2 regions of the Nonomuraea sp. NPDC050680 genome follow, and region 2 is predicted to be linked to the other one. Evidence: riboswitches for the same ligand, from Rfam matches in the RefSeq annotation. Region 2 holds a riboswitch; the other holds the start of a gene.
What was found. Region 2 has a riboswitch for cyclic di-AMP ahead of AB0H88_RS40820 (NlpC/P60 family protein). Riboswitches for the same ligand answer to the same signal wherever they lie in the genome.

Region 1: it holds a riboswitch for cyclic di-AMP, as region 2 does, so the genes downstream of both, AB0H88_RS02130 (CHAP domain-containing protein) here and AB0H88_RS40820 (NlpC/P60 family protein) in region 2, are expected to answer to the same signal.

Annotation. Positions count from the first base shown of each region.
Region 1 covers NZ_JBFAIF010000001.1:439,378-444,519, forward strand. Annotated here, with positions in the region: gene AB0H88_RS02120 (DUF6596 domain-containing protein) at 1-998, opposite strand, end outside; gene AB0H88_RS02125 (YciI family protein) at 995-1,342, opposite strand; cyclic di-AMP (ydaO/yuaA leader) riboswitch at 1,650-1,791, shown strand; gene AB0H88_RS02130 (CHAP domain-containing protein) at 2,053-2,550, shown strand; gene AB0H88_RS02135 (LysE family translocator) at 2,656-3,285, shown strand; gene AB0H88_RS02140 (AAA family ATPase) at 3,372-3,899, shown strand; partial or broken gene AB0H88_RS02145 (transposase) at 3,925-4,188, shown strand; gene AB0H88_RS02150 (RidA family protein) at 4,216-4,992, opposite strand; gene AB0H88_RS02155 (NAD(P)-binding domain-containing protein) at 5,139-5,142, opposite strand, start outside.
Region 2 covers NZ_JBFAIF010000019.1:104,728-109,869, forward strand. Annotated here, with positions in the region: gene lysX (bifunctional lysylphosphatidylglycerol synthetase/lysine--tRNA ligase LysX) at 1-729, shown strand, start outside; gene AB0H88_RS40815 (LuxR C-terminal-related transcriptional regulator) at 1,322-1,534, shown strand; gene AB0H88_RS40820 (NlpC/P60 family protein) at 1,689-2,732, opposite strand; cyclic di-AMP (ydaO/yuaA leader) riboswitch at 2,738-2,896, opposite strand; gene AB0H88_RS40825 (amino-acid N-acetyltransferase) at 3,185-3,742, shown strand; gene AB0H88_RS40830 (hypothetical protein) at 3,765-4,652, opposite strand; partial or broken gene AB0H88_RS40835 (RDD family protein) at 4,698-5,142, shown strand, end outside.

The DNA.
Region 1 (5,142 bases), on a different contig from region 2:
GAGGGCGCTTCGGCGTACAGCGAGGCGATCGCCGCCTGCAGCAGGTAGCGCCCCGCGCGGCCGCCGCGCAGCCCGGCCACGATCAGCTCGTGCGCCTCGGCCAGCGCACTGCGGTCCCACAGCGAGCGATCCTGCTCCTCAAGCCGCAGCAGCCGGCCGTCAGCGCCGGTCCGGGTCGCGCGCCGGGCGTCGGTGACCACGAGCAGTGCCAGCAGCCCGCCGACCTCGGGCTCGTCGGGCATGAGCTCTCGCAGCGCGCGGGCCAGGTGCAGCGCGCGGTCGGCCAGGTCGGTGCGCATGAGCGCCGGGCCGGAGGGCGCCGTGTGCCCGGCGGTGAACAGCAGGTGCAGGACGCCGAGTACGGCTGCCAGCCGGTCCGGCAGCTCCGCCGGGCGCGGCACCCGGTAGGGGATGCGGGCGACGGAGATCTTCTTCTTCGCTTGGGTGATCCGGGCGGCCATGGTCTGCTCCGACACCAGCAGTGCCCGGGCGACGTCCGGTGTCGGCAGCCCGCACACCAGCCGCAGCGTGAGCGCGAGCTGCGCCTCCTGCGCGAGCGCGGGATGGCAGCAGGTGAAGATGAGTCGCAGCCGTTCATCGGGTACGGCACCTTCCAGTTCCACCGCGTCCCCCTCTTCTCGATCCCCCTCTTTTTGGTCTCCCTCATCTCCTTCCGTCAGCCTGTGCGGAGCGAGCTCGTCGGGCTCCACCAGCAGCGGCAGCTTCGACCGGAAGGTCCGCTCGCGGCGGATCGCGTCCATCGCCCTGCGCTTGGCCGTGGTGGTGAGCCACGCGGCGGGGTTGGCGGGGATTCCATGGCGTTCCCAGGCCGAGAGCGCCACGGCATACGCCTCCTGAACGCACTCCTCAGCCAGGTCCAGATCCCGCGCGACGCGCACGGTCGCGGCGAGCACGAAAGCCCACTCGCGCCGATGCGCGTCGGCGACCGCCTGCCCCGCGTCCGCCTCTGCCTGTCCCGCGTCCGCCGCGGCCGTCATCGGGCGATGGGCGCGATGCCGCCTGCGACAGGACGCACCTCGACACCGCCACGGCCCCACTGGACGGCGGGGTTACGACGCGCCAGGTCCAGGGCGGCGTCCAGGTCGGGGGCCTCGATGACGCAGACGCCGGCGATGACTTCCTTGGAGTCGATGAAGGGGCCGTCAGTGACCACGTCGCCGCGCAACGAGGTGGCGGTGTCGGCGGACCGCAGCGCGTACGCTGCGATCATGGCGCCGGAGTCGACGAGATCGTCGGCGTGCCGCTGGCTCGCCGCCTGCTGCTCAGGGGTGTAGTCGCCGGCTTCGGCGTTGTCGAAGATGAGGATCGCGTACTGGGCCATGAGGGTCTCCCTGGCTGTATGACTGGTCGGTACGCCTCTACGTCGGACGGGCGACGCGATTTCGACAGACCGTAGGCGAACTTTCTCCGGATGCGCCCTGGCACGACATCAACAAGGTGCCCCCGCCACTTGACGGATCGACGAGCTGGGCGGGCCTGGCGTGGCGATTTCATTGCGATGGAATTACCCAGGTCAGGGGTGCGTTGTACCCATCTGTGCGCCTGGCCTAGACAGTGAGCATCCCTCCCGGCCGCGCCGCCAATGTCCGAGTACGGACGTCATACCCATCACATGCATCACAGGAAATCACCTGTGACCGCTGAACCCGCCTGTGCGCGGGACCGGGGACCCATGTCTCGATCGGGGCTAATCGGCACATCAATGTGCCGTAGGGCAGCTTCCACGCCCGAGCCCGTCAGCTAACCCGGTAAGCGGAATGGAAGCAAGGAGTAATCATCATCATCCGCACCCCCAAGATCAACTACGCCAAGATCGCGCTCGGCGCGACCATCACCGCCGCCGCCCTCGGCACCCACACCGCGGCGAACGCCGACACGGCGGCCACGGCCCCCACACGGCACGCCGCCACCGCCCAGGCCGCTCAGGCCGCCCCCGCCACCGCCCAGGCCGCTCAGGCCGCCCCCGCCACCGCCCAGGCCGCTCAGGCCGCCCCCGCCTCCGCGCAGGGCGGCAGGAACGGCGAGGCCAAGGTGAACGTCACCGCCCAGCAGGTCCTGAACCTGGCCAAGGCCCAGGTCGGCACGTCCGAGGACGCCAACGGCGGCGGCACCAAGTTCCAGCAGTGGTACGTGAACTCACCCCGCGCCGCCGAGACCGTCCAGCGTGACGGCGGCACCAGGCAGGACTACCTGAACGCCGCCTGGTGCTCGATGTTCGTCTCCTGGGTCGGCGAGGAGAGCGGCGCCCGCTCCCAGGTCGGCTGGGACGCCTACACCGTGGCCCACGCCAAGTGGTTCGCCGGCAACCACCGCTGGGGCACCGTGGCCAAGCCCGGCGCCGTGGTCTTCTACTCCTGGAGCGGCAGCAAGGACTTGAGCTCCATCAGCCATGTCGGCTTCGTGATCAAGGACAACGGCGACGGCACGATCTCCACGATCGAGGGCAACACCGGCAACGGCAAGGTCGAACAGCGCGTCCGTCCCACCTCCCAGGTCGTCGGCTACGGCTACCCGCGCTACGCCGCCTGACCGTTCCTGATCAGTGAACGTGAGTTGCGCCGGCGTGCCCCGAACGGTGTTGGTCGCGCCGGCCCCGGAGCCGCGCGCCGACACCGGAGGTGGAAAGATCATCACATGCCGATCGATCCGCACCTGCTCGCCGTTTTCACGGCGACCACCATCGTCGCTCTGATCACCCCCGGACCCGACATGCTGTTCGTGCTGGGATGCGGTCTGCGGGGTGGCCCCCGCGCCGGGCTACTGGCGACGGTCGGCGTGATCACAGGTGACGCGTTGTACATCGCCGCGGCCGCCGCCGGGCTCGCCGTACTGCTGACGACGTTCCCGGTCGTGTTCACGGTGCTACGGCTCGCCGGCGCCGCGTACCTGATCTACCTCGGGGTCCAGATGATCCGCAACCGCAAGAACAGCCAGGCCGAGGATCCGGCCAGCCGCGGAATGTCCGGCCGGCGTGCCTTCCTCAACGGTGTGGTCTCCTCCATGGCCAATCCGCAGACGTTCACGTTCATGATCGCCTTCCTTCCCCAGTTCATCGATCCCGCGGCGGGGCCGGTCTGGCTGCAGTTCGCCATCCTCGGCGCCATCCTGATCGTCCTGGAGTTCCTGGCCGACGCGACGGTCGGCGTGCTGGCCGGGCGGATCGGCGGCTGGCTGCGCGGCCGTCAGGCGGTGCGCCGCCGGATCGACGCGGCGACCGGGAGCGTGTTCATCGGTTTGGGCGTCACCCTCGCGGCCGAACGCTGACCGGCTGCGGCCCGGTCGGCGAAGGAACTCGGCCTCCGCCATCCACGTGGCCCCGCCCTGTCGGCCGGCTCTCTATGATCAAGCCGGTGGTAGATCAACCGGCCGGTGGGCTCGCGCCTCTGTACCTGCTCGCGGGCGCTCCCGCCGCGGGAAAGACGACCCTGTTGCCGTACCTGCTGCGGGCGGCGGACGGGCTGGTCGTGATGGACATGGATGAGCTGCTCGAAGACGGCGCGCTGCTCGGGGTGACCATCGCCGACCCGCGGGCCGCTCTCGTGTGGCCCGCGTACGACCGGCTGTGGGCGCGGATCGTCACCATGGTGCGGCGGGCCGGGCATCCGGTGCTGTTGCTGTGCCCTGTCCCCGATCCCCCGGAACTCGCACCGGCGGGACGGTGGGACGATCCGGCCCATTGGGCCGTACTGGACTGCCCCGACGAGGTGCGACTGGACCGCCTGCGGGCGCGCGGCTACGCGCGAGAGTGGATCGAGGACGCGATGGCGGACGCCGCGCAGGCACGCGCGCTGATCCCGATGGTGTTTGCCGAAGAGGGTGAAGACGTAGCCGACCTGGCTGCGCGGATCCTCTTGTGGGCGCGTCACCGTCCTGTGTGACGACAAAGCCCGACGCCATCCAGGCCACGACCAATACCTGCGCCGACGCGGCATCCGCCACACCATCCCCGAGAAGAGCGACAGCCAGGCCGCCCGCCTGCGCAAAGGATCACGCGGCGGACGGCCACCCGCCTTCGATAGGGACCGCTACAAAAAGCGCAACACCGTCGAGAGGGCCATCAACAAGCTCAAACAGTCACGGGCCATGGCCACACGGTATGACAAGCGCGGCTACGTCTTCCTCGGCACCGTCGCTGTCGCAGCCACCGTCCTGTGGCTCCGCTCATGACCGGCCTTCATGACCGGCGGACGGCATTTACCGCGCCGCGACAGCCTCGACTTCCAATAGCCACGCTTCGTCGTAGATACCCGTGATGATGACCGTCAGAGCCGGAGCGTGGTCGCCGAGTACCTCCTGCCGGATGGCGGAGTTCTCCTCCCGATACGCCCTGTCTGACAGGAACGTGGTCACCTTGACCAGGTCGGACAGACCCATCCCGTGATGAGCCAGCGCAGCCGCCAGGTTGGCCCAGACCTGGCGGCACTGCGCGGCAAATCCGTCTGGGAGGCTGCCGTCCGGCGCCACCGGAATCTGTCCGGAGACTTGGACCAGGCGTGCAGGGGCGCTGATCTCGTACGAGTGACGGTAGCCGCCACCACCAGGGACTATTGGGCCAGGGGTAATCATGTGCAGATCTTGACAGCACAGCAAATCCGCAGCAACCGAGATAACCCGCACTGACGACCGCGACGCATTAGCCCGTCCTCTTGATCGCCCGGACAGACCCTCTAGTGCGTCGACCTGGCTGACCGCGGCAAGGCTCTGGGCCGGGCCGCCGACCTCGACGCAGATCACATCCAGCGGCGCGACCCACGAGTCATGGTCGAGGTTGAGCTGGACCAGGGGCTGCCAGGCCCAGCCCGGCACCCCGCCGTCCACCCCGCCCGGTCCGGACAGGTGATGCCACTGACGTCCCGGGCTGGTCTCGGCATACGGGCGCGGATGCGTACTCGCGTCGATCGCGAACGTCAACGCCCGGTCGGCCAGGCGATGAGCCACCAGCAGGTCCCGGACCTTCTCGGCCGTGACCACGCCCTCCGACAGCTGCCGATCATGAGAAAGCGTCTCTATCAGTAGTTAGCGATCTCCGGCAGCGGGTGAGTCATGGCGGGGGTATCAGGGGTGAACCAGAGGGCCGTGAAGGCCGGAGTCACGACCCTCTCCGGTGGGCTGCTGGCTTAG
Region 2 (5,142 bases):
CGCAACGAGGGCGCGGACTCCACGCACAACCCCGAGTTCACGATGATCGAGGCGTACGGCACCTACCTCGACTACAACGACATGGCCGACCTGACCCAGCGGATGTACCAGAAGGCCGTCCTGGCCGCGCTGGGCACCTCGGTGGTCGTCCACGACGGCGTCGAGGTGGACCTGGGCATCCCGGAGTGGCCGCGCATCACGCTGTACGGGGCGGTGTCCGAGGCGCTCGGCGAGGAGGTCACCACCGACACCCCGCTCGAGCAGGTCCGGAAATTCGCCGACGGGCGCGACATCCACTGGGACCCGAAGTGGGGCCAGGGCAAGCTCGTCCAGGAGATCTTCGAGGCCCTCGTCGAGCACACGCTCATCCAGCCGACGTTCGTCATGGACTACCCGTTGGAAACCTCCCCGCTGACCCGCCAGCACCGCGACAACCCGCTGCTGACCGAGAAGTGGGACCTCATCGGGTTCGGCACCGAGCTGGGCACCGCCTACTCCGAGCTCGTCGACCCGGTCGAGCAGCGCCGGCGCCTGGTGGAGCAGTCACTGCTGGCCGCCGGGGGCGACGTGGAGGCCATGCAGCTCGACGAGGACTTCCTGCAGGCGCTGGAGTACGCCATGCCGCCCACGGGTGGCATGGGGGCCGGGATCGACCGGATGATCATGGCTTTCACCGGCAAGAGCATCCGGGAAACGATCTTGTTCCCGCTGGTCAAGCCGACCAACTGACCCGCCTGTCACCGAAGGCGGTCGGCCCGGCTCCCACGCCGGGCCGAACCGGTTCGCGTCGCCCGCGCACGGGCACCGCCGGCGATGGGGTTGACAGCGGTCCGGTCTCCTGCGGCGAGTAGGAGAACGCGGGCGGCGACCTTCGCCGGTTCCTTGACGCGGCCCGGCGCGCCGGGCAAGCGATCTCTCGGCCGCCCGCGACGGGCCGCGATGGACGACGCCTTCCTCCGGTGCCTGAACCGTTCATACTCCTTGGCGCGCCCTGCCGACCCGGCCGCAAGCAGCCACATTTCCGATATCGCGCCTATGAAGTGCGAATAATATTCGCGTTCCATGGATCGAAGTCCAGCGAGTCCGCGGGGCTCGCGCCGGAGCCGTTGTAAGGACGGCTGTGATCCCTCATCTGGCCCCGAAGTGTGCCGACATATGGGGAGTACTTCACATACAGCGGATCATGTCAATGGCGATGGTCAGAGGGCGGTATTCGCTGGCTTGACGACCTTTCCAGAATGCGTTTACCGTCTGCGAGACGAACAGCAGTCCTGCTCGGACATAGACGTCTCGAGTTCTGCTGTTGGGGGGAGGGCTCCCGATGTATGTGCTCACTGAGAGCGTCGAGCTCAGCCACGCGGATCTTGCGTTGCTGGCGGAGCTTGCCAAGGGGGTCACGGTTGATCGCGTTGGCAGACGACTGGATATCAGCGGGCGCACGGTACGCCGGAGACTACGGGGTATCTGCGACCGCATCGGAGTCGCCACCGCGATCGAGGCCGTGGCCTGGGCCGCCCGCCGCCAGCTCATCTGACCGCTCGACCGGCCCAGCCGCCAGGGCCCCAGCTGTCAGAGAGCCGACCGCCAGAGCACCTGCTGTGAGTGGGGGTTTAGGCTCTGAGAGCACCTGCTGTCACTGTGCCGGCGGCCGAAGCGTCGGCCGTCGGAGTGCCTGTGGCGCGCGGAGGTCAGTCGGCGATGCGTACGGCGCCCGCGAACGGACGGCGGGCGATGGACGCGATCCGCACGACGTCACCGGTCTGCGGTGCGTGGACCATCATGCCGCCGCCGATGTAGATGCCGACGTGGTGCAGGTCGCCATAGAAGAAGACCAGGTCGCCGGCGCGCAGCTCCTCCTTGGAGATGTGCCGTCCGGCCGTCCACTGGTCGCCCGTGTAGTGCGGCAGTGAGATGCCCACCCGCTGGTAGGCAGCCATCACGAGGCCGGAGCAGTCGTACGAGGTCGGCCCCTCGGCGCCCCAGACGTACGGCTTGAGCTGCTGCGTGAGCGCCCACCTGGCGGCCGTGGCGGCCTTGCCGGCGCCGATCACCGGCAGATTGACCCGCGAGGCCCGGGTGCCGGGACGGCCCGCCTCGCCGATCGCCCGCTTGAAGAGGCTGCTCTCGACCTTGGCGACGAGCGCGGTGATCTTGTCGCGCTTGGTGCCGAGGTTCTCGACGATCTTCTCGACCTCGTCGATGCGCGTCTTGGCGCTGGCCCTCGCCTGCTCGGCGGCCGCCCTGGCCGTGGTCACCTGGTTGACCTCGAAGCCCTGCTGCTGCTCCAGCGCGTAGGTGGTGGCCGCCCGGTCGAGGAAGCTCTCGGGGTCCTCGGAGGTGGCGAAGTTCAGTGCCTGGCCGAAGCCGCCGTTGATGTAGGCGTTCTGGGCCAGCATCGCGGCCTTGGCGCGCTTGGCGGCCAGATCGGCCTCACTGGTGGACAGCGTCTTCCGGGCCGCCTCAGCCGACTTCTTGGCGGTCTTGAGCTTCTCCCGCTGACCGTTGAACTCCTCGCTGAGCGTCTCGATCTGGGTGTGGAGCTCCTCGGCCTGCTTGGACAGGTCCTTCAGGGAGGGCTTGGGATCGGCGACGGCGGAGCCGACGGGGACGGCGAAGAGGAGGGTGGCGATGGTCGCCGCGATGACACCCAACCGGGTGGGGACCTTCCGGAGCTCCGGAAGGCGGGCGTGAGCGCCCGCCGGCTTCCCCTCGCGATCGCGGGTCTGCTTCACCAACCAGCTCCTCTCATCGGCGCCTACCGGGTTAGCTGACGGGTTCGGGCCGGAGCAGCCCTACCGAACGACTCGCTCGGATTCACCCCATGGGTGGTGGCGTCGGGATGAGGTCGCCACCGGCGGGTCCCCGGCTCCCTTGCGGGATTGGGCGTGTCTCCACGCTGGCTCGCGTGGGTGACATCGTCGCTGGACACTAGTGCACTCCGGGTTCGTGCTCAACCAGAACTGCCAAGTCTGTAGAGGTTTCGCAACCGAAGGGTCACGAGGTGATCTCGTGCTTGCCGGTGCTGAACAAACTTTATGTCCTTTTTGCACCAAGTTCGTCAAGGCATGGAAGCCTGTGTGCCAAGGGATCCCGCATCGTGCTCGATCAACCACGAGATGTCATGAGATGGGAGAGACGTCAGAGTTAGGGGGAGGCCGTAATCGGATCTGTACGCTGGAGACCCATGGAGCAGGTCGCCGAAGTGACAGTCCCGGACACGGAAGTCGTCGTCCGGCGTGCCCGCACGCCGGATGTCAGGACGATCCGTCTCCTGGTCGACACATACGCGGGCGCTGGACCCCGGCTTCTGGAGAAGGCCACCGTCACGCTGTACGAGGACGTGCAGGAGTTCTGGATCGCCGAGCGCGGCGGCCAAGTGGTCGGCTGTGGCGCGCTGCATGTTCTTTGGGAGGATCTCGCGGAGATTCGCACGGTGGCCGTCGATCCGGAGTTCCGTGGCTTCGGAATCGGGCATCGGATCGTCTCCTCCTTGATCAAAACGGCCCGGGAACTCGGCCTGCGCCGGGTTTTCTGTCTGACTTTCGAGGTGGATTTTTTCGCGAGGCATGGATTCCGCCCCGTACAGGGCACCCCGGTCTCACCCGAGGTCTATGCGGAGCTGCTGGCCTCGTACGACGAGGGTGTCGCCGAGTTCCTCGACCTCGAACACGTCAAGCCCAACACCCTGGGGAACACCCGCATGCTTCTCCACCTGACATCGGGTGACGCGGACCTTGACTAATGGGAAAGGTGATTGTTGATACCTATGTCGATACGTTGGGCAGCACAGGCATGTGTCCTGACACGTGCCACATGCGCACTCGAAGCGAGGTGACACGGTGAGCACCGGACAGCCGCCGTATCCACAGGACGAATCCGGCGAGAACTCTGCGCCTGGCGGGACTGAATACGGACATCACAACGCGGGCCGTCCCTATGGCGAGCCCGACCCGGATGCGACGGTCGTTGGCTACCGGGCGGACGACGCCTACGGTCAGCAGCCCAACTACGGTCAGCAGCAGCAGGGCTACGGCCAGCAGCCGCAGTACGGGCAGCAGCAGCAGCAGGGCTACGGCCAGCAGCCACAGCAACCGCAGTATGGACAACAGCCGCAGTACGGGCAGCAGCCCGGCTACGGCCAGCAACCTGAATACGGTCAGCAGCCCGGATACGGCCAGCAGCCCGGATACGGTCAGCAGCAGGCTTCGGGTCAGCAACCCGAGTACGGCCAGCCCGGATACGGCCAGCAGCCGCAATCGCAACCCGGTTACGGCCAGCAACCGCAATCCCAGCCCGGATACGGCCAGCAGCCCGGTTACGGGCAGCAGCAGCCGTCCCAGCCGGGCTACGGCCAGCAGCAGCCGTCGCAACCCGGCTACGGCCAGCAGCAGTACGGCCAGCAGCCCCCGTCGGGCCAGCAGCCCGGCTATGGCCAGCAACCCCCGTCGGGCCAGCAGCCCGGCTATGGCCAGCAACCCGGTTACGGCCAGCAGCCCGGTTACGGGCAACAGCAGCCGTCCCAGCCGGGCTACGGCCAGCAGCAGTACGGCCAGCCGGACTACGGGCAGCAGCAACAGCAGTACGGCCAGCAGCCCGCCTACGGGCAGCAGCCGTACGGTCAGCAGCCCGGCTACGGGCAGCAGCAGCCACACGGGGTTCAGCCCCCCGGTGCCCCGGCCCCGCTCGCCGAGTGGTGGCAGCGGCTCGTGGCGAGGATCATCGACGGTGTCATCTTCGGCATCGCGAACTGGGTGATCGGTCTCGTTTTCGGGGCCATCCTGCTCTCCGGCTACAACTCCGTGACCGGCGTCTCGAGCGGCCTGCTGGGCTACACCGCCTACAACATCGTCATCGCCGTCGTGATGACGGCGGTGTACGTCGCCTACGAGTTCTTCATGACCAAGATGAGCGGCCAGACGGTCGGCAAGATGGTCATGGGGATCAAGATCGTGCCGACGGGCACCATGCTGCCTCCGGGCGGCCTGCCGAACGACGTGGCGCTCAAGCGGGCCGGTGGCACCTGGGGTGGATACATCCTCGGCATCATCCCGTGGGTCGGTGCGCTGCTCGGCGGGATCGTCGTCGCGCTGAACGGCGCCTCCCAACTCTGGGACAAGCCGCTGCAGCAGACGTTCGCCGACA